One region of the Weizmannia sp. FSL W8-0401 genome, then DNA from elsewhere that is predicted to be linked to it. Evidence: riboswitches for the same ligand, from Rfam matches in the RefSeq annotation. Region 1 holds a riboswitch; each other region holds the start of a gene.
The links. A riboswitch is a leader RNA that binds a small molecule or an ion and turns the genes downstream of it on or off. The one in region 1 is predicted to bind thiamine pyrophosphate.

Region 1 (6,002 bases):
TTTCCATCCTGGAAAGAATATCCGCTTCGGAATACCGTTTCGGCGCTTCGGTTAGATGCTGGCTGAGCCGGATTTGTTCCAGCTTAAATGTTTTTCCTTCTTTGATCGAAAGCAGCGCCGTATTTTCCCGTTCCTGTTCATGGTGCAAAACAGCGGTAAACCCGGCATTTTTCACGGCCATTGTCCGCCCGGCCAGGGTTTTTCCGCCTGCTTGAAGCTTAAATTGGACGGTTTCATATTCATAAACCGGGTAGAACAGCGCAAGGAACCGTTTTACGATCAGATCATAGATTTTCCGTTCATCGGCAGATAAATCCGGCAAGGCCGGGCGTTCATCCGTTGGAATAATCGCATGGTGGTCCGTCACCTTTGCATCATTGATGACACGTTTGGCCAGTATGTTGCCTTTCCGGGAAAGGACCGGCTGAACTTCTTCTTTGTACGCATCTTTCACCGCAAGCAGCCGGTCGTACATCGTGTTTTCCATATCTTTCGTCAAATATTTCGAATCGGTGCGCGGATAGGTAACGAGTTTATGCTGTTCATATAAGTTTTGCAGCACGTTCAATGTTTTCTTTGCTGTAAAACCGAAGCGGTGGTTGGCGTCGCGTTGCAGTTCCGTCAAGTCGTAAGGGAGCGGCTGCTGCTCTTGCTTCTGTTTGCGGATCACTTGTGTTACAACGGCAGTCTGCCCGGATAAAGCCGCATGTATGGCATTTGCTTTTTGCTCGTCAAATATCCGTTTCTCACCGTTATGGTCATACGATACTTCGAGTTTTCCGGCGAGCGCTTCAATGGTCCAGTATTTTTTCGGCACAAAAGACTGGATTTCCCGTTCGCGCTCGAGCACCATCGCCAATGTCGGCGTCTGCACGCGCCCGGCGGAGAGCGGGTCGTTGTATTTCACGGTTAAAGCGCGGGACACGTTCAACCCGATCAGCCAGTCTGCTTCGCTGCGGCAGACGGCGGAGCGGTACAGATTGTCATACTGCTTTGCCGGTTTTAATTGCTTGAACCCGTCTTTAATCGCTTTGTCGGTCTGGGAAGATATCCATAACCGTTTTACCGGTTTTTTCCAGCGCATTTTTTCCAGAATCCAGCGTGCGACAAGTTCGCCTTCGCGCCCGGCATCGGTTGCGATAATACAGTCTTTGATGTCGCTTCTTTTGCCGAGCTGTTCGATCACTTTATATTGCGGATATGTCTGCCGGATTGTTTTGGTTTCCATTTTATCCGGAAGAATCGGCAGGTCTTCCATGCGCCATTCTTTATATTTCGGATGATAATCTTCCGGCATTTTCAGTTCGATCAAATGGCCGAGCGCCCATGTCACGATATAGCGCGGCCCCTCAATATAACGTTTTTTATTTTCCGTGCAGCCGAGGACGCGCGCAAGTTCGCGCCCGACGCTCGGCTTTTCGGCGAGTACAAGCGATTTCATTGCATAACACCTTTCTTTTATTCCTGTCTGAACAAGTATAACGCATCAAACAGGATTGATAAATGATTTCGTTTCTTCTGTTTTCACAGTGAAAATTTTGAAATGCAAACGGGCTTTTGGTAAAATGGTGCTTTGTAAGAGACAGTGTAACCTGAAAGCCTGCATTATATCTTGCAAATATAATTGGATAGGTGGTTATCGATAATGGAACAAACAAAGCCGTACAGAGTCTTATTGTATTACAAGTATGTTGAAATTGAAAATCCGGAAGCCTTTGCAGCTGAACATTTGCAGTTTTGCAAAGAGACCGGTTTAAAGGGGCGTATCCTCGTTGCCAAAGAAGGGATCAACGGCACTGTTTCCGGAACGGTTGAACAAACAACCAAATATAAAGAAAAGATGCACGCAGATCCCCGGTTCCGGGACATGGTCTTCAAAGAAGATGAAGCAGACGGCCATGCGTTTAAAAAAATGCACGTCCGCCCGCGCAAGGAGCTTGTTACGCTGCGGCTTGAAAAAGACATCAATCCGAATGAAAAAACGGGGAAATATTTGTCTCCGAAAGAATTTCGCGAGGCGCTGCTGGCTGAAGATACCGTCGTACTGGATGCGCGCAATGACTATGAGTATGATCTCGGGCATTTCCGCGGGGCATTGCGCCCGGATATCCGCACTTTCCGCGAACTGCCGGAATGGGTGCGCGAACATAAGGATCAATTAAAAGGCAAAAAAATTGTGACGTATTGCACCGGCGGCATCCGTTGTGAAAAATTTTCGGGCTGGCTGCTGGAAGAAGGGTTTGAAGATGTCGGCCAACTGCACGGCGGGATTGTGACATACGGAAAGGATCCGGAAGTGCAGGGAGAGCTGTGGGACGGCAAACTGTATGTATTTGACGAACGGATTTCCGTTCCGGTCAACCGAAAGGAACATGTCGTTGTCGGCCGGGATTATTTTACGGGGGAACCGTGCGAACGTTATGTCAACTGCGCCAACCCAGCCTGCAACAAGCAATTTTTATGCTCGGAAGAAAATGAACATAAATATATGCGGAGCTGCTCGCATGAATGCCGCACCGTGCCAAATAATTTATATGTAAAAGAACACGGCCTTACACCGGAAAAAGTAGCTGAACGGCTGCGCCGGATCGAAGAAGAAGACGCGGCGTTAAACCGGTAACCGGCGCGGCTTTTAACCTTACGATTCGGAAAGCGGATGGTGAAAAAGGGGATGGAAACCGTGCTCGCTCCCTGCCGGAACGATTCCTTGCTTCGGAAACGGCATTTTCTTGAAAGAAACAAGGCCTAAAGAGCGGAATGTGAAAAAGAGAAGAAAAACCGGGAACTGCTGCAAACATCCCAGCTCGGGGGCAGGGTTAACAAGCGGTGCGTTCCGGAACAGAGAAAGGATTTGGTGCAACTGGGCCAAATCCTTTTTATCTGCCTGTTTTTTGTGTAAAATGGGGAAAAATGGGCATCTTTGCCGCTTCATACGCGGTATGGCAGAGGATGAAAATCAGCGGGCAATATTTTCAGGATAGAAAGAAAGGCGGGATTTGGATGTGCGGGAGGTACACGTTAACGGCATCTGTAAATGAATTGGAAAAAAGGTTCCATGCCAAAGCTTCTTTTTCAAGCAGTGAATATGCCAAAAGTTATAATGTCGCGCCTTCGCAAATGGTGGCTGCCGTGATCAGCGCCCATGGGCAGTACAGACTCGGTTTTTTAAAATGGGGCTTGATTCCTTCCTGGGCAAAAGATCCGAAAATCGGGCATAAGATGATCAATGCCAGAAGCGAAACCGTATTTCAGAAACCGGGTTTCCGGGAGGCAGTGAAAAGGCGGCGCTGCCTCATTCCGGCCGATTCTTTTTTTGAGTGGAACCGAAAAGACGGCACCCGGGCGCCGATGCGGATCAGTCTTAAGAACAGGGGCATTTTTGCGATGGCCGGGCTTTGGGAAAAATGGATGGACCAGGAAGGGAATCCGGTCTTTACTTGCACGATTTTAACGACAAAGGCGAACAGGATGATGGCAAAAATTCACGACCGGATGCCGGTGATTTTACGCAGGGAAGATGAAGAAAAATGGCTGGACACATCGGTCACTGAGGCGGGCCGGCTGTTGCCACTCCTTTCGCAGTATGATGCAGACCTAATGGAAATGTATGCCGTATCTGAACGCGTCAATTCGCCGAAAAACAATTTTCCAGAGCTGTTATTGCCAAAAAATTAAATTTTTTGTTGAAATGTTGTGGCAAAAAGTTTATCATAAAGGTGACAATTTCATGAACGTAACCACAGGGGGAGCGTTAAGCTGAGAGTGAACGCCATGTTCTGACCCTTTGAACCTGTCCGGTTAATGCCGGCGTAGGGATGTGGAATTTCTTTTGTCCTCCCATGGTTCGTTATGTTCATGCATACCAAAAGGGGGATTTTTTTATGGGCAAATTAAGTTTACAGGCTATGATTGAAGCGGCTATTTTTGCGGCGTTCGCGCTCGTGTTGGACTTATTGCCGTCCATTAAGGTGACGTCCGCGATTTCTCTGTCGTTTGCCATGCTGCCGGTTTTTGTAGTCGCTTTTCGCTGGGGATTTAAAGCAAGTGTTGCTTCGGGATTTATTTGGAGCTTGCTGCAGATCGTCACCGGTGATGCAAATGATATTCTCAACCCGATTCAGGGCATCATGGAATATCCGGTCGCTTTTTCATTCATCGGGTTTGCCGGGCTTTTTCGGCCGCTTATCGAAAGAAGCTGCCGCCATGCCAAAAGGGGCACGATGACTTTTTGGATATGCCTTTCTGTTCTTGCCGGCAGTTTCGCCCGCTATTTCTGGCATTTCGTGGCCGGCGTGTTTTTCTGGGGTTCCTATGCGCCTAAAGGGCAGTCGGCGTTTCTCTATTCTTTCATCACGAACGGCGTCACGATGATTGGCAATGGCATTTTATGCGCAGCTGTTGCGGCGATCCTCTTTAATGCCGCCCCGCAGCTGCTGACAAAATACCGCAATCAGCACAGGCATGCGGCGTAAAAGCAACTTGAAAACGGCAAGGCAACTGCGCCTTGCCGTTTTCACTTCAGGCAGGAGGCTTTATGGAAACAGGCGCCTTGTAAAGCCGGAGTTCGGTTTCACCGCTTTTTCAGTTGATCATGGCCGGCAGAACGGGTAATGGCCGTAAGAAACGGGAAAGGATAAAAAGAAGGAATAATGAAAGAAAGGGGATTTTATGGATAAAGACATTCATCACCCGTTTGGCCGCCGGATCATCCCGATGACTTCGATTGAAAGCGGAACAGGCAGGGAATTGCTGCCGGATATCTATTGCTTTACCATCCAAATTGTAAATGTGTGTCTGATCGGCAGGGCCGGAACCGGTACATTTGTCCTCGTGGATGCCGGCATGCCGGGTTCCGCCGGCGCGATATTTTCAGCCGTGCGGGAACGCTTCGGGGAAAAGGCAAAACCAAAAGCGGTTTTACTAACGCATGGCCATTTTGACCACGTGGGTGCGATTGCGCCATTATTGGAAAAATGGGACGTGCCGGTTTTTGCACATCCATTGGAGCTGCCCTATTTAACCGGGCGTGAAACGTATCCGGATCCCGATCCGACTGTTGAAGGCGGCCTGCTGGCGAAGATTTCCATGATATATCCGAATGAACCAGTTGATCTTGGCAAGGCTGTCCAACCCCTTCCCGAAGACGGGACGGTCCCGTTTCTGCCGGGCTGGAAATGGATCCATACGCCCGGCCATTCGAACGGGCATGTATCGTTCTTCAGGGAAGCAGACAACGTGTTGATCGCGGGGGACGCATTTATCACCGTCAGACAGGATGAATTTTGGAAAGTGCTGGTGCAAAAGCAGGAAGTAAACGGGCCGCCGCGCTATTTTACAAACGACTGGAAGGCGGCAAAACGCTCAGTTGAAAAATTGGCTGCCTTAAAGCCGGAAACTGCTCTTTGCGGCCACGGGATCCCGATGTCCGGCGCCGGCTTGCGGGAAGGGCTTGAGGCCCTTGTCTCCGGATTTGATGAAATCGCGCTCCCGGATCACGGGAAGTACGTGGATGGCGCACAATAGGCGGTTTCTTCATTGCTTCCTTCCCCGCAAAGGTTTACAATAATTTGTAAATGGATGGATAAAAAGGAGCGAGAAAATTGGAAGTCAAAGATTTTATGATCCGCGATGTCATTACGGTAAAAAAAGAGACGACGATCCGGGAACTGTTAAAGGTGCTTGCCCACCACCGGATCGGCGGCGTACCGGTCGTGGATGCGGAAGGAAAGCTGCTCGGCATGGTCAGTGACGGGGATGTCATCCGCTTTTTGCAGCCAAAGGCACGGACCGTTTACGATTTTTATATTACGATCGTGGTAAATGAGCAGGAAGACTTTAATGAAAAATTGGTGCACAGCCTGGACTTCCCGGTGGAAAAGATTATGAAACGGCGGGAACTGTATACGGTAAGGCCTGAAGACGATTTTGAAAATGCGCTCAGGATTCTGGCAAAACACCATTTTAAAAAGCTTCCGGTCGTCAATCAGGCAGGGCGTGTTGTC
Region 2 (6,002 bases), 690 kb from region 1:
GAAGGCAGGGATAAATCCGAAAAGCGTTGACGCTTGGCCGAGCAGGAAAACAGCAATAGGATAACAGGCCAGCGCACCGAGAATGCCTGTCCCCATGACCTCCCCAACAAAGGCAAAAATGAGCTTATTCGTCTTCGCGTACAGATAAGCTGCCAAAAACGCGCCGATCATGCTTCCCGGAAAGGCAAAAATACTTCCTGTCCCAAGCAAGTTACGTAAAAGCGAGGATATAAAAGCTTGCGCAACCGCATAACCGGGGCCGAGCAGAACAGCCGAGAGTATGTTGGCAAAATGCTGTACCGGAAAAATTTTTGCAAAACCTACGGGGATATAAATCAAGCTGCTGGATGCAGTTGTGATAGCCGCAATAACTGCAGTTGCTGTTATTTTTTGTGTTTTTCTCATTAGAACCAACCCTCCCTCCTTTTTAGTTGCGAATGAAAATCAGACCGGCCAGTCTTGTTTTTTATCGTTCATATCCCAAAATAAATACTCATACTTTGAGGCTATTTGGAAATGGTGTTCTAAGACTGCCAGTTCCGTTTCTGATTTTCCGCTTGCCAGTTGGTCCATTAAGTCAATTAACCACTGCGTTCCGGAGCCGAACGTTTCTGAAGAATAGGTTTCGATCCATTTCTTGTAAGGATTGGTCTCCAATGTGTCTCGATGATTTAATTTCAGCAGTTTCCCAATTTCCCAATAATCCCAGGCACACGGCAACAAGCAGGCAACAAGTTCAGCCAAGCTTCCATTGGCGGCCACTTGCAGCATATAACTTGTGTAAGCAAGATTGGCCGGCGTTAGTTGAGTTGCTTCTAAATCCGTGCGTGTAATGCCAAACTCGGCAGCGTATTGGCGGTGCAGTTCCATCTCAAAATGCAACGATTCATGGAGAACCGCAGCAAATCTCGTCATAATGTCCAGGTTACCCGCTTTCACAACACCCATGGCAAACAGTTTTGCGTACTCAACTAAATATACGTAATCCTGCTTTAAATAATAGATAAATTTATCTCTTTCTAAAGTTCCGTTCCCCAGTCCCACGACAAAAGGATGGTTATGGTTTTTCTCCCAAATCGGCTGGACATTTTGATATAGCCTTTCTGTAAAAGATCGTTTCAACAATGATTCCTCCTTGTTTACCGGGAAACCGATTGCGGTTTGCAGGCTGGTTTCTCCCTTTGCCCTAAGCAGCTTCAAAATAAAAAACCCGCCCTCCATCGGAAAGCGGGTGTATAAATTACAAATCATCAGGTGTAATTTCATCACCTACTTCCCTACGCTAGTACGAACTAGATCAGGTTCAAAGGGTACTTCTCAGCCAACCCGGCGCCCCTAGTAGACTATTATGAATATTCATTTTCATTACTCTTACCATATCATAGTCCCGAATTTTGTGCAACAGGAGATTTATCATCCTAATCTTGATTAAAATGTCGTCTTCCATTAACTTTTTAATATCGGGACAGCTCCGGGAACATCACAGAAGGCTTTTTCCCATAAACAAGGACGAATGAGTTGGAAACCTTGATTTTTCATCATTCGTGCCCATTTATTCCTGACTTAAGTTGCAAACCGTGGAGAAATTTGCAGAACGGAGGGCAAAAATGAGGATTGTGATCGCTGGCGGGACCGGATTTATCGGGCGGAAATTAACGGATATGCTTCTTCGCGAAGGGCATGAAGTGGTCATTTTAACAAGGAAAGACAAGCAGCCGGCAAATCGTGTGCAGTATGTAAAATGGCTGGTGGAAGATGCTTCTCCCGAAAATGAAATAGGGAATGCGGATGTATTCATCAACTTGGCCGGCGTGTCCATAAACGATGGAAGATGGAGTGCCAAACACCAAAAACAAATTTATGAAAGCCGGATGTGCGCAACAGATGAAATGTTGCGCATCCTGTCTGCCATGCCGCGCAAACCGGCAGTGCTGGTCAATGCAAGTGCAATCGGCATCTATCCGCCATCACGCAATGCTGTGTATACTGAAAAATCATTGCAAAGGGCAAATGATTTTCTTGGCAGGACGGTATCGGGTTGGGAAGCCAATGCGAAGCAAGCAGAAAAACATGCCATCCGTACTGTCTTATTGAGATTCGGCGTTGTGCTTGGAAAGGAAAACGGAGCACTGCCCCTTATGGTATTGCCGTATAAATGGTTTGCTGGCGGCACAGTCGGTTCCGGCAATCAATGGGTCTCGTGGGTGCATATAACAGACGTAGTAAGATCGATCTTATTTGCTATTAAAAATGAGAACATCCGCGGCCCGGTCAATGTCACTGCCCCTTCGCCTATAACGATGAAGGCATTTGGCAAAACCATTGGTGCTGTTTTACACCGGCCGCATTGGCTTCCCGTACCTTCTTTTGCCTTGAAACTGGCACTCGGGCAAAAAAGCAGCCTTGTGCTTGAAGGCCAGCATGTACGCCCGGAAGTCCTCATGCAGGCAGGATTTGAATTCATGTTCCCGACGCTCCGGCAAGCTTTGGAAGATTTGCTTACAAATCCATAAGGGCAAAAAAGTACAGGCAACGAACGCCACGGCAGAAGGGCCCCTCTTCACACGCGCATAAAAATAAAGGTCTCCCAACAGCCGTCTTCCGCTGTTGGGAGACCTGGTTTCATCCTGATGGTAGGTCCCTGGTCTTTGTATTTCATTTCAATAGATACTAGAGGTACATGGCTATCCATTTGAAATCTGATACGCTTCTTTGCACCCCAGCCTGAAAAATACATCATTCGCGATTTTGATTTTCTGCACGCGCTTTTACTAGACTTTCCAACCTTCATTACCGTTTTCAATGTCATCAATGGCTGGCATTTCCATTCAGACACCACGTCCGGAAAATGCGCATGAACTTCAACCCATTTCATACATATGCCCCGCGTTTTATTTTTATCCATCATGTACACAAACAAATACTGTTTGGTTATCTGCCGTTCCATTTTTTACAAAAAACCTTAGCCGCCAATGGCCTTGTTGTAAGTCAGATCGAAATCAAAATTTCCTTTTACGCCGTTGATCTTACAGTTTGTTTTACGATGCTGCCAAACGTCAGCCTGCATGCCGAGCGTTGCGTTATAACGTGCAATCCATAATAGATTCCCCTTGGGCAGTTTCGATGCATTTAAACGATTCTTGTAAAAATCGTAGTACGTATAGATCCCAGTATGTTGGAATCCTTTGCTTTTCAACTCGGTGATAAAGGCATCCACATAGCGGGTTAAAGTATCTTTGTTTTTCGATAGATTCTCGTATTCGACATCCACAAAAACATAGCCAATCTGTTGTTTCACAGGACTTAGCCTCTGCGCAAAATGGTCTGCTTCCTGTTTCGCGGCCGTTATGGAAGTGGCGTCAAACATGTGATAAACATGAACTTTTAAACCGGCTTTGGCTGCCGCTTTAACATCCTGGACAAAATAATCCTCGGTGCCCGTTTTTGGCAAATCGGTTCCCTCACTTGCTTTTATAATCGCATAGCTAAAACCCGCCGCTTTCACTTTTTTGAAATCAATCCCGTTTGTCCCGGATGGTTGCAAATATGATAAATCTATTCCCCGTTTGGCGTAGCGGACAATATGGGTATCGTAAGTTTGGGCATATCCGTAATAGCCGTCTGCATAACCAATGGTCAGCCAGTGGCCCTGTTTCGCATAAACGGTAACCGGCGTTGCGAGATAAAGCGTATTTTTCAATGTTTTTCCCGTACGAATGTCGTGCAAATACACTGTATCAGCAGCATAGCCGGTATACCACGCCTTTGGTCTGCCGTTTGCCATATATTTTTTATACGCATAGGCCGTTTTATTTTGAAATTGAACGCGGTAATAGCTGCCCGACGAACCGGTGACAAATACCGGTGCATTGCCGGGCAAAGTGCCAACTTTTTTGCCGGCGCTTGATGCTTTCGAAACAAGGTTCACCGATCTGGTTGCATGTTTGACAGTAATGGAAGTTGCATGCGCCTTGATGAACAAACCATTTGAAAAAGTGGGGAATACAAAAGCGAAAGCCATTACAAAAGAGATCACGCACTTAAATCCAAATTTGACCATCTTGTCCCCCTATGAATATATGAGATTACCTTATTCTAACATTTAATATAAGGGCTGTCATCGCCCGAATGATGGCGGATTCAATCCGAGACCATGAAAATAAGGATAAATTTTCGGGATAGAAAATAATCCCGGCGTTCGGCACCTCAGTGAGAGAAGCCCTGAAATTGGAAAAGTAAAGTTTCCCATTTCAGGGCTTCATATTTTTTAGGCTTCATTCGTCAAAAACAAATGTGTGGCAAACTGCACTTGTCCGAAATTTACGTAAGTAACAGATAAGATGCTGGTGAGTATTACTAAAAAGACTTAATTTTTATTAATCGTTTTGTAGATAATTCAAAAATCCATTTTTATATTATTTCTTTCTTTTACATCTGAAGGGTATCCCCGAATATTGCTCAATTCGTCCAGCGCAGTTTGTGACCAAAATACACGATACTCTTTGTCCACGCTTAAGACTCCTTGAAACGTCTCCGAAGATACTTAAGCCCCTGTTCTTTGCTGAAAATGCGTCCGTTTCGCCGATCTTCGCGACTCTTTTGAACCTGACGAACAACTTCTTCATCTTTTGCCAGATATTCAACTTCCTTTTCGTTTAGTGCTTGTTCTCCCCGCTTGAAGGTTAAAAATTCAATAAAATCATACACTTCAAGGACATCTTGTTCAGGAATTTGATCAATCATCCGCTTTAATTCTTCACGGCTCACCCTCAAAACCTCTCACCGCCTGGTGGTTTATTTCTTCATTATATCAAATTTAAAACGCAAACACATTCCACATGGCTCAGGTTCAGTTCTGAAGAGTAAATTCATCAATTTTTAGATGTTTTATGATAAAATGACTTATCCACATTTAGAAAATTTTTCCATCTATTTTTTCTGCTTTCAAAGTCAAAAAGAGCCGAATTTGCAAATTTCTTTTTTAAAATTGTGGATAACTTCAAAAAAACCTTTTTTTACATCACATCCTTTGCTATAATATAACCATTAAGTAAACCTTACTTGTATTGGCTTACTTAAATGGGTGAAATCCTCGTCTGTTAAAATACGTGTCCGAAACGATTCCAACAGATTGTGAATGCTAAACTAAAGTAGACCATTCCTGCTAGATAAAAATGAACACTTTTACTGAGATATGGGGGCAGGTATTTTGCATTTGATAGGTGTTGCCCCGGGGAGGGGCAACACCTATCAAATGCATCGACGTTATTCCCCTGATAATAATTCCCTCGATACGATATAATAATATAGTTTGATTTATATTGTTATGGAGGAAGTAAAGGTGGACAAATGGGAAATGTACATGAAGATCAAGCAATTAAAAGAACAAGGATTTAAGATAAGAAGAATAGCCAGAAAGCTTGGTATATCAAGAACCACAGTATATAAATATCTGGAAAAGTCTCCGGAAGAAATGGCTTTGTGGGAGGCCTCAACAAAGACTCGAACTAAGAAGCTCGATGCTTATGAAATGATTATTCATACTTGGCTGAGTGAAAACCCAGATGTGTCTTCGGCACAGATCCATGATTGGTTGATGGAGCACTACCCTAAACTAATTGTTGGGGAAAGTACGGTACGTAGTTATGTCAAAGAACTTCGTGAAAAATATGCCATACCAAAAGAGACACATCAACGGGTTTATCAAGCGATACCTGACCCGCCAATGGGGCAACAAGCTCAGGTAGACTTCGGGAAAACCAATCAGAAAACGCCTCAAGGTAAATGTGTAAAATTGTATTTTATAAGCTTTGTGTTATCGCATTCTAGATATAAGTATGTTGAATGGCTGGACAGGCCTTTTACGACAAAAGATATGATTCGCATGCATGAGCACGCTTTCCAATACTTTGGAGGGATGACCGATGAACTGGTATATGATCAGGATGCCCTGCTCATGGTAAACGAGAATGCGGGAGATTTAATTCTGACAAAGGAATTTC
Region 3 (6,002 bases), 980 kb from region 1:
CCACTTTGGCGGCCTTTATCGGCACCATCATGATTACCGTAACAGCTTCCTCTGCGTTCAGCCACGTTCTCCTGCTTGGGTCGGTTTACGCATTTTGTGCGGCGATTTTTTATGCGTGTACCGTGATGATCGGCACAAGGATCAAACAGGCAAGCCATACCTCGTCACGTTTCTGCAAACATTCATTGGGATTATCATGTTGACACCTTTTGTCGATTTTTCAAAATACACTGGGCTGACTCCCGGAAACTGGACATTCAGCTTGCTGACAGGTGTCATCCATACCGGTATCGTGTATTTGCTGTTTTATGGCAGCATCCGATTTTTGCGCACGTCCGTCATCTCAGCCCTTTCTTATCTTGATCCGTGTGTTGCCATTTTACTTGATATTCTCATCACTGGTTTCGCACCGTCCTATATACAGGCAGCCGGCATCGCCATCATCTTTTTAGCTGTCTCCTATACAGTAAGAAAAAACAGCCAGGAAGACCCGGCAACACAAAGACAAGTATAAATTGGATTCTTATCCGCAGTTTGATCCAAGGGATGGAATCGGTTGTTTTTTTGGGGGGGCTGTTGGTTGGATTGTTTATGGGCAAAAAATCGGCAGCACTTTTTCACATCGTCGAGCTGCACATCTGTTTTTGCCATCTCAACCACCGCCCGCAATCGTGGCAATTTTTCACATGGCCGAGCTGCACCATCATTTTACCGGTCACAATACATGTTCTTTTTCTGTGCAGCTCCGCTTTTTTAAAGGATTGCTTGCTATAAGAAATCGTTTATGGGACCCCGAATATTGCTGTTGCATTTCGCTTTCACGCCTTCCATTTGGGATACCTGTTGATTGCCAAAAATAGAAGGTTCAACTTTTTTTAATCTCTAAAAAATCTGCAAAAAGGGTTGACGAGCTGAATAAAAAATACTAATATAGAGATATTTAATTTTTGCAATGTTAGAAATCCATACAATATTAGCAACCGCTTCAATTAAGTTGAAGTTTCATTCAGCTAAAGAAAATGACAATTCAGGGAGGTATGACCGTTGAATCAGACGATCGGACATCAGTTGGACAGGCTGTCAGTAGGAAAAGTGCAACAACGGGCAACCGCGGTAATTGGAATGGGATTATTTTTCGAGTTTTTTGAGTTATTTCTTGCAGGTGTGCTCTCCAGTGTATTAGGTGAAGAATTTCATGTCTCGGCTTCGCTCATGCCTTTGCTGCTGGGCTCCAGCTTTTTGGGGATGTTTATCGGGGCTATTTTCCTTTGCCATATTGCAGACCGTTACGGCAGAAAGCGGGCTTTTATGCTAAATATCGGCATTTATAGTCTTTTTACTATTTTCATTGCCTTTAGCCCGAATGTCGTCACGGTCATCTTTTTCCGGTTCCTGGCAGGAATGGGTCTGGGCGCGCAGCCGGCGTTATGTGATACATATTTAAGCGAATTGATTCCGTCGGTAAAACGCGGGAAATATATTGCCTGGGCGTATACGCTTGGTTTTCTCGCCGTTCCTGTTGAAGGATTTCTTTCCCGTGTCCTTGTGCCTTTAAGCCCCATGGGATTGGATGGATGGAGATGGGTGTTCCTGCTTGGGGCGGCAGGGGGTGTTTTCGTCTTGATGGCGGCGCGTACGCTTCCGGAATCTCCGCGCTGGCTTGCCACTAAAGGAAGAATGCAGGAAGCAGTTGCATTACTGGAGAGATTTCAGAAAGGAAAGAAAGAGGCCGGGATGGTTTCAAAATTACAACCTGAGCCTGCAGACCAAATGCCAAAGGGAAGTACTTTGAGTGCTGTCTTTCAAAAAAGATTATGGAAAAGTACGGTCATGCTTTACATTTTTCAAATTTTCCAAACGATTGGCTACTACGGCTTTGGGACGCTTGCGCCGCTTGTACTCGCATCAAAAGGCTACACTGTCACGCATTCACTGGAGTATATCGCCTTGTCATTTATCGGCTACCCGCTCGGATCATTACTTTCTGTTCCGCTTATCGAAAAAATGGACCGTAAATGGCTGGTGTGCTTTTCCGCTGTTTGTATGGGTGTATTTGGCGTTTTATTTGGAATCGGCGGTTCGCCTTTTCTGGTCATTGTATTTGGATTTGCCTATACACTTTGCAGCAATATCTTTTCAAATGCTTTCCACGTACTGCAGGCGGAAATCTTTCCAACTGAAATCCGTGCGAGTGCTACCGGAATGGCATACAGCATCAGCCGTATTATGAGCGGCCTTATGCCGTTTATGCTGCTCCCGGTACTGGAAAATGAAGGTGCAACAGCGATGTTTATTATTGTTGCAATAGCAATGCTGATTGTCGTATTGGATATCGCACTACTGGCGCCAAAAACGACAGGACGTTCGCTCGAAAATATAGAGAGTCTATCTGAACCGCAACTGTTTGGGAAAACCAGGGTCCACCTTTAAAATGAAAAAGAATATACAGGCAAGCAGAATATTGATGGCTGGAAAAGTGATCAGACATTTACCAAAAGAAAGTCTCATACAAAGGGGTCCTATCCGATAACAATTGAAAGAAGGGCTCGCCTTGAGAAATCAGTCAATATTTAATACTTTATCACTTAGTGAAAAGTTCAAGTGGTTTTTCTTAGGGCAAACAGTCTCTTTATTCGGAAGTGCGATGACTCCTGTTTCTCTTGCTTTTGCAATTCTTCAAGTTAAGCAGGGCCAACATCTATTGGGGTATATACTTGCGGCTGCGGTTCTCCCTAATATTTTGATGCTGGTTATCGGCGGCAGTATTGCTGATCGTTACAGACGAGATAAATTAATACGCCTAAGTAACCTCGGTTCCGGATGTTCTCAAATGGGGATTGCCATTATCGTCCTTGCAGGCGGAAATCCATATACGATTTTCCCATTGGCAATTATAAATGGTATATTAGGAGCCTTTACTTCCCCTGCAATGCGAGGTATTATCCCTGAATTGGTGGAAAGAAAACATATCAAACAAGCTAATTCACTGTTAAATTTATCACGGAGTGCATCTAAAATTGTTGGTCCTGCTCTTGCAGGGACTTTAGTAGCAATTTTCGGAGGAGGATGGGGGATTGCAATTGATGCGATTAGTTTTTTTATCGCCTCTATTTTTATGAGTAGAGTTCATATTCCTTCACATCCTGTTGTTTCGAAAACTTCGTTCATGCACGAAATGCGCGAGGGGTGGAGTTACTTTCGAAGGCGTCGTTGGATTTGGTTAATAACGGGAGCTTTTGCTTTAATAAATGCAGTCCAAATGGGTGTGTGGCAAGTGCTTGGACCCATTATTGCTAAAAATACCATTGGTTCAACTGGATGGGGTCTAACATTAAGTATAAAAGCAGTGGGTCTTCTTATAGCTAGTCTAGTGATGCTGAAATTACAACTCCGGTATCCTCTTCGGGACAGTTTGATTGCCGTTGCTTTCGGTGGAATACCTCTGATCGTCCTTGGCCAAGGATTCGCATTACCTTATTTATTAATTGTTACAGCAATCGCGGGGGTTGGACAAACGATCTCTGGAATCGGCTGGGATACAACATTACAGCAAGCGATTCCACGTGATAAACTTTCACGGGTACTTGCTTTTGATGACTTAGGAGCTTTTATTACAATCCCCATTGGTCAGGTGATGGCAGTTCCTTTGGCTGAGATTTTTGGATATAAAATGGTTGCTACAGTTGGCGGAATAAGCTTTATCCTTGTTGCCCTCATTCCACTATTAGATCGGTCTATAAGAAAAATGAACCCGGAGAAGGAACGATTTTCTAGTTAACATAATTGAGTAATAAGGTTTTTGCACGGTGCATTTGAAGTTTCTCAACTCAATGCCAGACCGGAAGACAGGGGACTTGATGATTTTATCATATACTTGAAAAAAGACTCGATGTTCTATCGAGACATTTTGCTTCACGGGACCTGCCTTTGTCTACTACAGTTATTTCCGGGCATGGAAGAAGACAAACTGCCTATATAAATTGTTGACCTTTTCTAGATATGTGGTATTATTAAACTATAGGCAATATTTACAATTTAATACACGAAGTCATCCGCTAGAGGTGCCTTTTTTAAAAGGCTGAGATCGAAGTATACTTCGGGACTCTTATGAACCTGATCTGGGTAATACCAGCGTAGGAAAGTGGAAACAGGATATTTGATTTCTTTTCAAATCATCAGCCATTTTCTTACCGAAGAAAGTGGCTTTTTTGTTTTTCATTAGGTTCATTTATGTGGAAATTTTCCAAGGAGGTGAGCTAAATTTCTAACGGTATTAAAGAATTACATGTGATCTCGAATGGCAAAATGCCCGTTGCACAGTTACATGAAATATTAACCGATATTCACCCGTTCGTAACGGCCATCCACATACGGGAAAAACAAAAAACGGCACGGGAACTTTACCAGATAATTGAGTATCTAGCGCAAAACATTCCCCTATCCAAAATGATCATTAATGACCGGGTAGATGTCGCTTTGGCAGCGAAAGCAGCTGGTGTTCAGCTAGCCTTTCATAGCTTGGAAACTTCGATTGTCAAAACCATGTTTCCCTTTCTTAAAGTTGGCCGATCGATTCATTCCTATCGTGAAGGCGTAAAAGCCAATCGGGATGGTGCGGATTACGTCTTGTTCGGCCACATCTTTTTTTCCGGCTCAAAGCCCGGAAAGATACCCAAGGGGCTAAAACAATTAGCCAAAGTGGCACAACTAGACATACCGGTGATTGCGATTGGCGGTATAACGCCAGAAAATGCCCAAAGTGTTATTCACGCTGGTGCAAAAGGGATTGCCGTCATGTCAGGAATACTTGAGGCTCGTGATCCTTTATCAGCAGTTAAGGATTACTACAATGCCTTAATAAATGGAGATGGAAAAATTGACGCGTACATTTGATGTTGTCGTGATAGGCGGCGGAATTAACGGAAGTTCTATCGCCTATCAACTTTCAAAAAGAGGAAGAAAAGTAGCCATAATTGAGAAGAAACAATTAGCATGTGAAGCCTCTAGTGCGGCAGCGGGAATGCTTGCGGCACAAGCGGAGATAGAACAAGACGGTCCACTGTTCCAATTCGCTTTAAAAAGCCAAGCTATGTTTCCTGAACTTGCAAACGAACTGTATGAAATGACTGGAATCGATATAGAGTTTGACCAAAAAGGGATCATAAAAATTGCCGAAACCGATGCTATCGCAGAGGAAGTAAAAAAACAGGTGACCTTCCAGCAAAATTGGGATCCAGCCATAAAGTGGCTTGATTCTCATGAATGTTTGGAAATGGAGCCGTCCCTCTCCTCTAACATCGTTGGTGGCATGTATCTTCCTAATGATGGCCACGTCATGCCGGCAACCTTATCGAAGGCCTTTGCAAAGGCAGCGATTCATTTTGGAACGGAAATTCTTGAAAACACGGAAGTCCTCTCGTTCATCTATGAACGGGAACGTGTCATTGGGGTTAAAACGACTTCCGGTGACATCCATTGCCATCAGGTTGTCCTTGCAACGGGAGCATGGTCAGCACAGTTGATGAAGGATACAGGGATAGACATGCCGGTTTATCCGGTAAAGGGCGAATGCTTTTCCGTTAAATCTGATACCCCTATCCTGAAGAGAACGATTTTTTCCGATAAGAGATGCTACTTTGTACCAAAGCGGAATGGTGAAATCTTTATTGGTGCTACCCAGGTAGAAAATACGTTTGATAAAAAAGTGACGCTTGGGGGAATTGCTTCATTAGTAGAGAGAGCGATCCAATTGGTTCCCCAAATAAAAGATGCCAAGTGGGAACGAGCATGGGCAGGTGTTCGGCCGCAAACAGGGGATGGCCTCCCGTACATAGGAGAACATCCGTTTAAGAAGGGATTGTTTATTGCAGCGGGGCATTACCGTAACGGTATTTTATTAAGCCCGGTTACTGGTCAACTGATAGCTGATTTATTGGAAGGCCATCCAGATGATACGCTTCTCTCCGCTTTCAGGATTGATCGAAACAAGCAAAAGGTTCATT
Region 4 (6,002 bases), 750 kb from region 1:
GGAATGGGTTTTTGAACAAGTATCGCCCCTTTTGCCGCCGCTTCCGGAAGACAGCGACCCTTTTATCTTAAAAATTGCGCGGCAGGTTGCGGATTTATATGGCAGCCGGCTGGCCCCGTGCAAAGTCATTGTTGACAGTGAAATTCCGCTTGCCCGCGGGCTTGGCAGCAGCGCCTCAGCCGTTGTAGCCGGCATTGAACTTGCCAACTTTGCCGGAAATCTCGGGCTTTCGCTTGCGGAAAAGCTGGACATTGCCTCGCGGATCGAGGGGCATCCGGATAATGTCGCGGCATCCCTGTTCGGCGGGCTCGTTGTTTCAGCCGAGCGCGGGGACGGACGGTTTGAAGTCATGCCGTTTTTTGACATCATGGCGGATTTGCTCCTTTTTATTCCCGATTATGAGCTGAAAACGGAAGATGCGCGCAGAGTGCTTCCTGATTTTTATGCGCGGAAAGAAGCGGTAAAAGGGAGCGCGGCCAGCAACCTTTTTATTGCGGCGCTCATAAGTGGCCAGTACGAACTGGCTGGAAAGATGATGGAACAAGACCGTTTTCACGAGCCATACCGGACAAAATTGATCCCCGAATTTTTGGAGATCCGCAGGCTGGCCAAATCACTCGGCGCATACGGGACGGTCATTAGCGGCGCCGGCCCGACGGTTATTTCGCTCGTACCGTTCGAAGAGGCAGAGGCCATGGCAGAAACGATCCGCGCCCATTTCCCGCATGTGCTGGTTGAACCGGCCAAAGTTGACCGCACCGGCCTTTCCGTCGAAAAATATGCAGCATCCAATATGCTGAACTTGTAAAAAAGGTTTGGAGCCTCTCCAAACCTTTTTTATTTCCCCAAAAATGAGGCAAGCTCTCTTAACAGTTCATCTTTGTCTTTTTTCAACACATCCGAAGAGAGCATCTCCCATTTCCGCGGGCGCGGCAAATGCACCTTCAATTCGTGGATGATGACGGACGGCTGCTGCGACATGACAAAAACACGGTCCGATAGCAGCACGGCTTCATCAAGATCATGGGTAACCATAAGAATCGTCTGATTTCCTTTCTCCCATGATTCAAGCAGCCAGCGGTGGACATCCATTTTTGTAAAAGCATCGAGTTTTCCGAACGGTTCATCCAGCAGCATAACCGGCTTTTCACATAAATACGTGCGCAAAAAGCTGATCCGCTGCCGCATGCCGCCCGAGAGCGAGGCGGGATAGTGGCCGGCGTAATCTTCAAGGCCAAACTGCCGGAGTACCTCCATCCCCCGCAAAATTCGTTCCCGTTTCCGCACCCCTTTTATTTCAAGCGGTAGGACAATGTTTTGCAGTGCCGTCCGCCAGGGCAGAAGCAAATCCTGCTGCGGCATGAAACCGGCGGCATCCTGAACCCCGTCCGGTTTGCCGCCAAGCATCACTTTGCCGCCATCCGCCTTTTCAATCCCGGCAATGATATTTAACAGCGTGCTTTTTCCGCACCCGCTCGGCCCGATAAAAGCGCAGAACTCACCTTTTTGGATCGTTGCGGAAATGCCGTCGAGCACTTTTTTCCCTCCAAATGTTTTCGTAATGTCTTCCAATTGCAAATACGTCATGGCCGGTTTGGAAGAAATTCGTTTGTGTAGGCAGCCTTGATGTTAATTTTTTTCTTAATGACTTTATGGTCATAAAGGAAGTCCATATAACGGCGCCACACTTCTTCCTTCTGTACCCCCCATTCCGCGGCATCGTCCTGGTACTTCGTGCTCAGCCACTTCTGGCTGGCGCGGACAAGCCCTTTATTTGTATCCGGCACGTCCTGAATCAGGATATCGGCAGCCTGTTCCGGGTGCTTGATCGCAAATGTATAACCTTGCGCCGCAGCCTTCATAAAAGATTTGACAAGGGTTTTATCCCCTTTGGCCAGTTTTTCGCTTGTAATGATGACCGGGCTGTAATAATCAAGCGCAGGGTCGAGATCTTTGACCATGATAAGATTCAGTTTTTTCCCGTTCCGCTCTGCCTGGATGCCGTCCCAGCCGTAATAAATCCATTCAAAATCCGCTTCACGTCCGATTGATTTGAAAAAATCCGTCTGGCCGAGCACGATATTTTTTACTTTGCTGTAGTCGGCGCCGTATTTTTCCATGACCGTTTTGATGACAGCTTCTTCAGACGGCGAACCCCAGCCGCCGTAGCGTTTACCTTCAAAATCTTTCGGAGAAGTGATGTTGTCTTTTTTCAAAGAAGCAAAGCCGGAAGTATTGTGCTGGATGATCGCGGCAATGGATACAATCGGGATTCCTTCCGTCCTTGCCGTGGTGACATTTTCCTGATAGCTGATCCCGAAATCCGCTTTCCCGGAGGCCACCATCTGTTCAGCCGTGATATTGTCTCCCGGCTGGATAATTTTCACATCTAGGCCCTGCTTTTGAAAATAATGTTTTGTTTTAGCCACATACAGGCCGGTATGATTGGTGTTCGGAAACCAGTCCAGCACAACCGTCACCTTTTGCAACGCTTTTTTGCTGCTGTCCTTCTGCCCGCTGCCGGCACATCCGGCAGCAAGCAGCAACATGGCCGCCTGCAACATGATTAAAATTTTCTTCATTGATGATCTTCCTTTCGATATACCCATGGTGCGGATAGCCTTTGCAAACATTCAACAGCGCCGTATAAAAGAAATGTGAGCCCAATGATGACAGCGGAGATGGCAAACAAGCGGGCAGTCATAAAAGATTTTGTCGCCCTTGTCAGCATGACGCCGAGCCCTTCGCTTGCGCCGAGCCACTCACCGATAATGGCACCCATCACACTATATGTAACGGCAATTTTTAAACCTGAAAAAAAGTAAGGGAGCACAGCCGGAAATTTGACTTTCATGTAAATTTGCCCTTTTGAAGCATGCATGGTCTTTAACAGTTTCACCAAGTCATCATCCACCGTTTGAAACCCTTCCAGAATGCTCAATGCCAGCGGGAAAAAGCAGATTAAAATGACCACAATAACTTTTGACTGGAGCCCGAATCCGAACCAGACGATGAAAAGCGGCGCAATCGCCACAATCGGAATTGTTTGCGAAACGACTAGTAGCGGCCGGACCAGCATCCGGAAAACGGGAACCATATCCATAAAAACGGCAATCGCTGCGCCAATCATAATGGAAAAGGCAAGCCCGATCAATACTTCTTTTGCAGTTTGCCAAATATTGGGCCAAACCATCCATTGCAGATTTTTCAATTCCTGCCATACTTCCGTCGGTTTTGGCAGCATCCATTCACTGATATGAAAGCCGGCCGTTACCCCTTGCCAGACGAAGAGCAAAAAAATGAGCCAGGCAGCCGTGAGCGCCGTGTTAACGAACCGGCTGCGGCGCTTGTTCGCGATATTTTGCAATTTTTTCATCCATTGTCACCCCGGTGCTTGGCCGGTAATGGATTTTGATCGATGTGATGACATCAATCGCACCGGCTTGGACGCAAGCATCCTGCGCTTTTTTGATGATCCCAAGCAGTTCGTCAAGATCGCCTTCCATCGTCGTTTCCATTGCCCCGACTTCATAACGTACGCCGGCGTTTTGAACAACTTCGATCGCACGGTCGACGACACCGTATAAGTCATCACTTTTAATATGCGGAACAACTGAAAAAGAAACCGTTACTTGATTCGATTTTTCCATCAAATTTTCCTCCTTTTTTTCAAATAAAAAAGCTTTCATTGCATGCGCAAGAAAGCCTGTCCATCCAAAACATGCCGAAACATGCTTCAATATGAGACTCCCTACGCTGGCATTATCCAGATCAGGTGAAGGGTCGATGCAAAACGGCATCCTCTCAGCCAAAACCGGCTCCCCTGCTTTTTTTCTTGTAATTTTATTGTAACATGAAAACCATCCTTTTTGGCAAAAAATTTTCAATACGATGGTGCGGTGCGCAAGCCAGCCATTGTCTGCCTGGGTAAAGAATCACCCTGGGACGGCAAGGCTTCTATGTTAAGGTAGACGGGTTTTTTGGCGGACTTTCTTAACGTAGAACGGTTCTACGTTAAGAAAGTGGGACTTTTGGACGACCTTCCTTAACATAGAATGGCTCTACGTGAAGGAAGCTGACTTTTGCGCGAACTTCCTCAACATAGAACGCCCCTACGTTAAGATAGCATGTCTTTTTTTCGGACTTCCTTAACATAGAGCGGCTCTACGTTAAGATAGCGGAACCTTTTGACGGCCTTCCTTAACGTAGGACGCCTCTACATTAAGAAAGCATGACTTTTTGGCGGGCTTCCTTAACATAGAACGCTTCTACGTTAAGATAGCATGTCTTTTTTTCGGACTTCCTTAACATAGAGCGGCTCTACGTTAAGATAGCGGAACTTTTTGACGGCCTTCCTTAACATAGAACACCTATACATTAAGAAAGCGGGCTTTTTTAGTGGCATTCTTTAACATAGAACGCCCCTACGTTAAGATAGCGGGGCTTTTGGGCAGCCTTCCTTAACGTAGGACGCCTCTACATTAAGAAAGCATGACTTTTTGGCGGGCTTCCTTAACGTAAGATGACACTGCTAAGATAGGCACGTAAAAACTACTGCCTTCCTTAACGTAGACGTTCCGACCCGTGCGTAAGTAACGCCTCTTATTCATGCTTTAAAGGCAAGGGTTTCCCTGCATGCCAACCCAAAGTTCCGACTGTTCAAGCGCATATGCGACATCCAGCAGCCAGTGTTCATTTCCTTTCGGCGCAACCAGCTGTACCCCTAAAGGAAGCCCGGCCGCTGTTACATGAACCGGCAGGCTGATCGCCGGCTGCCCGGTTAAATTAGCGAGCTGCGTAAACGGGGAAAACGTTAAGCTCGGTTCAAACATATCATAGACAAGTGCCTGCTGCTTTTCTTTCGGGAGCCCGGTAACACCAAACAAACGATCCCGCTCTTTCCCTGTCTGGGTAAGTTCCCCGATTTTCGGTGCCGGAAACGCGGTTGAAGGCGTGAGATACAGGTCATAAGTCTCATGGAAAGCAGCCATTTGTGCTGCAGCTTTATCCCACTCCGCAAGACTCTTTGCGTATTCCGCCGCCGTGACATTTTTCCCGGCAGCATACAAGACCCACGAAACCGGCTCCATATCTTTTTCCGTAAGCGGGCGTCCAAGTGCGCTTTCCAAATCCGAAAGTTCCGCCGCCATTTCCCCGCAGTTCATTAAATAATAGTTTTCCATCAGCCGCCTGCCGTCAACACCGTTCTTGGCTTCTTCCACGACATAGCCCTCCTGTTCCAGCCATTTTGCCGTTTTATAGACAGCCTGTTTTGCGTCGCGGCTGACAGGCGTCCCAACCGGCGATTCAACCGAAAACGCGATCCGATATTTTTTCGTTCCGCTCCGCTTTAGTTCCTGTACATATCCCGGAAAAAGCGGCGTTTGAAAAGCAGCGGCGGGTTCCACAGTTTGCAGCACATCGAGGAGCGCTGCGCTGTCTCTGATTGTTTTTGCCAGCACGAAGTCAATGGCCGCCCCTTGCCATTGCCGTCCACGTCCCGGCCCGACTGGTGTCCTTCCCCTTGTCGGCTTTAATCCTATTAAACTTGTAAAAGAAGCAGGAATGCGGATCGATCCGCCGCCGTCGCTTGCACCGGCAACCGGTACCATCCCGGAAGCCACCGCAGCCGCGGAACCGCCGCTTGATCCGCCGGGTGAAAAATGGGGATTCCACGGATTGCGCGCCGGACCGTAAAGTTCAGGTTCCGTAATATTTTTTAATCCAAATTCCGGTACGTTTGTATGTCCGAGAATGATAAACCCCGCTTCCTTCAATTTTGCCGTAAAAAAAGCATCTTCTCTGGCACGGTTTTGCTGCAGCAGTTTTGATCCGGATGTGAGCAGCTCGCCCTTTACCGCCTGGGAAATGTCTTTGAGCAAAACCGGCACGCCGGCAAATGGCTGCTCATCTGTACGGAGCGCGGCCGCTTCCTTCTTTGCTTTCTCAAACCGTGTCCGGATGACGGCATTTAAACGCCTGTTTGTTTTTTCAATCCGGGC

Region 2: it holds a riboswitch for thiamine pyrophosphate, as region 1 does, so the genes downstream of both, tenA (thiaminase II) here and thiT (energy-coupled thiamine transporter ThiT) in region 1, are expected to answer to the same signal.
Region 3: it holds a riboswitch for thiamine pyrophosphate, as region 1 does, so the genes downstream of both, NSU00_RS11945 (thiamine phosphate synthase) here and thiT (energy-coupled thiamine transporter ThiT) in region 1, are expected to answer to the same signal.
Region 4: it holds a riboswitch for thiamine pyrophosphate, as region 1 does, so the genes downstream of both, NSU00_RS03220 (MTH1187 family thiamine-binding protein) here and thiT (energy-coupled thiamine transporter ThiT) in region 1, are expected to answer to the same signal.

Annotation. Positions count from the first base shown of each region.
Region 1 covers NZ_JBBPAG010000001.1:1,445,299-1,451,300, forward strand. The annotation lists gene NSU00_RS06825 (DNA topoisomerase III) at 1-1,441, opposite strand, end outside; gene trhO (oxygen-dependent tRNA uridine(34) hydroxylase TrhO) at 1,646-2,620, shown strand; gene NSU00_RS06835 (SOS response-associated peptidase) at 3,001-3,675, shown strand; TPP riboswitch at 3,733-3,833, shown strand; gene thiT (energy-coupled thiamine transporter ThiT) at 3,882-4,472, shown strand; gene NSU00_RS06845 (MBL fold metallo-hydrolase) at 4,669-5,523, shown strand; gene NSU00_RS06850 (CBS domain-containing protein) at 5,601-6,002, shown strand, end outside.
Region 2 covers NZ_JBBPAG010000001.1:758,247-764,248, reverse strand. The annotation lists gene thiW (energy coupling factor transporter S component ThiW) at 1-405, opposite strand, end outside; gene tenA (thiaminase II) at 445-1,266, opposite strand; TPP riboswitch at 1,258-1,347, opposite strand; gene NSU00_RS03500 (TIGR01777 family oxidoreductase) at 1,608-2,513, shown strand; gene NSU00_RS03495 (hypothetical protein) at 2,561-2,875, opposite strand; gene NSU00_RS03490 (GH25 family lysozyme) at 2,963-4,060, opposite strand; gene NSU00_RS03485 (hypothetical protein) at 4,513-4,767, opposite strand; gene istA (IS21 family transposase) at 5,327-6,002, shown strand, end outside.
Region 3 covers NZ_JBBPAG010000001.1:2,422,932-2,428,933, reverse strand. The annotation lists partial or broken gene NSU00_RS11960 (DMT family transporter) at 1-514, shown strand, start outside; gene NSU00_RS11955 (MFS transporter) at 1,045-2,430, shown strand; gene NSU00_RS11950 (MFS transporter) at 2,552-3,778, shown strand; TPP riboswitch at 4,048-4,157, shown strand; gene NSU00_RS11945 (thiamine phosphate synthase) at 4,288-4,893, shown strand; gene thiO (glycine oxidase ThiO) at 4,877-6,002, shown strand, end outside.
Region 4 covers NZ_JBBPAG010000001.1:697,571-703,572, reverse strand. The annotation lists gene thrB (homoserine kinase) at 1-808, shown strand, start outside; gene NSU00_RS03235 (ABC transporter ATP-binding protein) at 838-1,587, opposite strand; gene NSU00_RS03230 (ABC transporter substrate-binding protein) at 1,584-2,582, opposite strand; gene NSU00_RS03225 (ABC transporter permease) at 2,579-3,376, opposite strand; gene NSU00_RS03220 (MTH1187 family thiamine-binding protein) at 3,327-3,650, opposite strand; TPP riboswitch at 3,732-3,835, opposite strand; gene NSU00_RS03215 (amidase) at 4,614-6,002, opposite strand, start outside.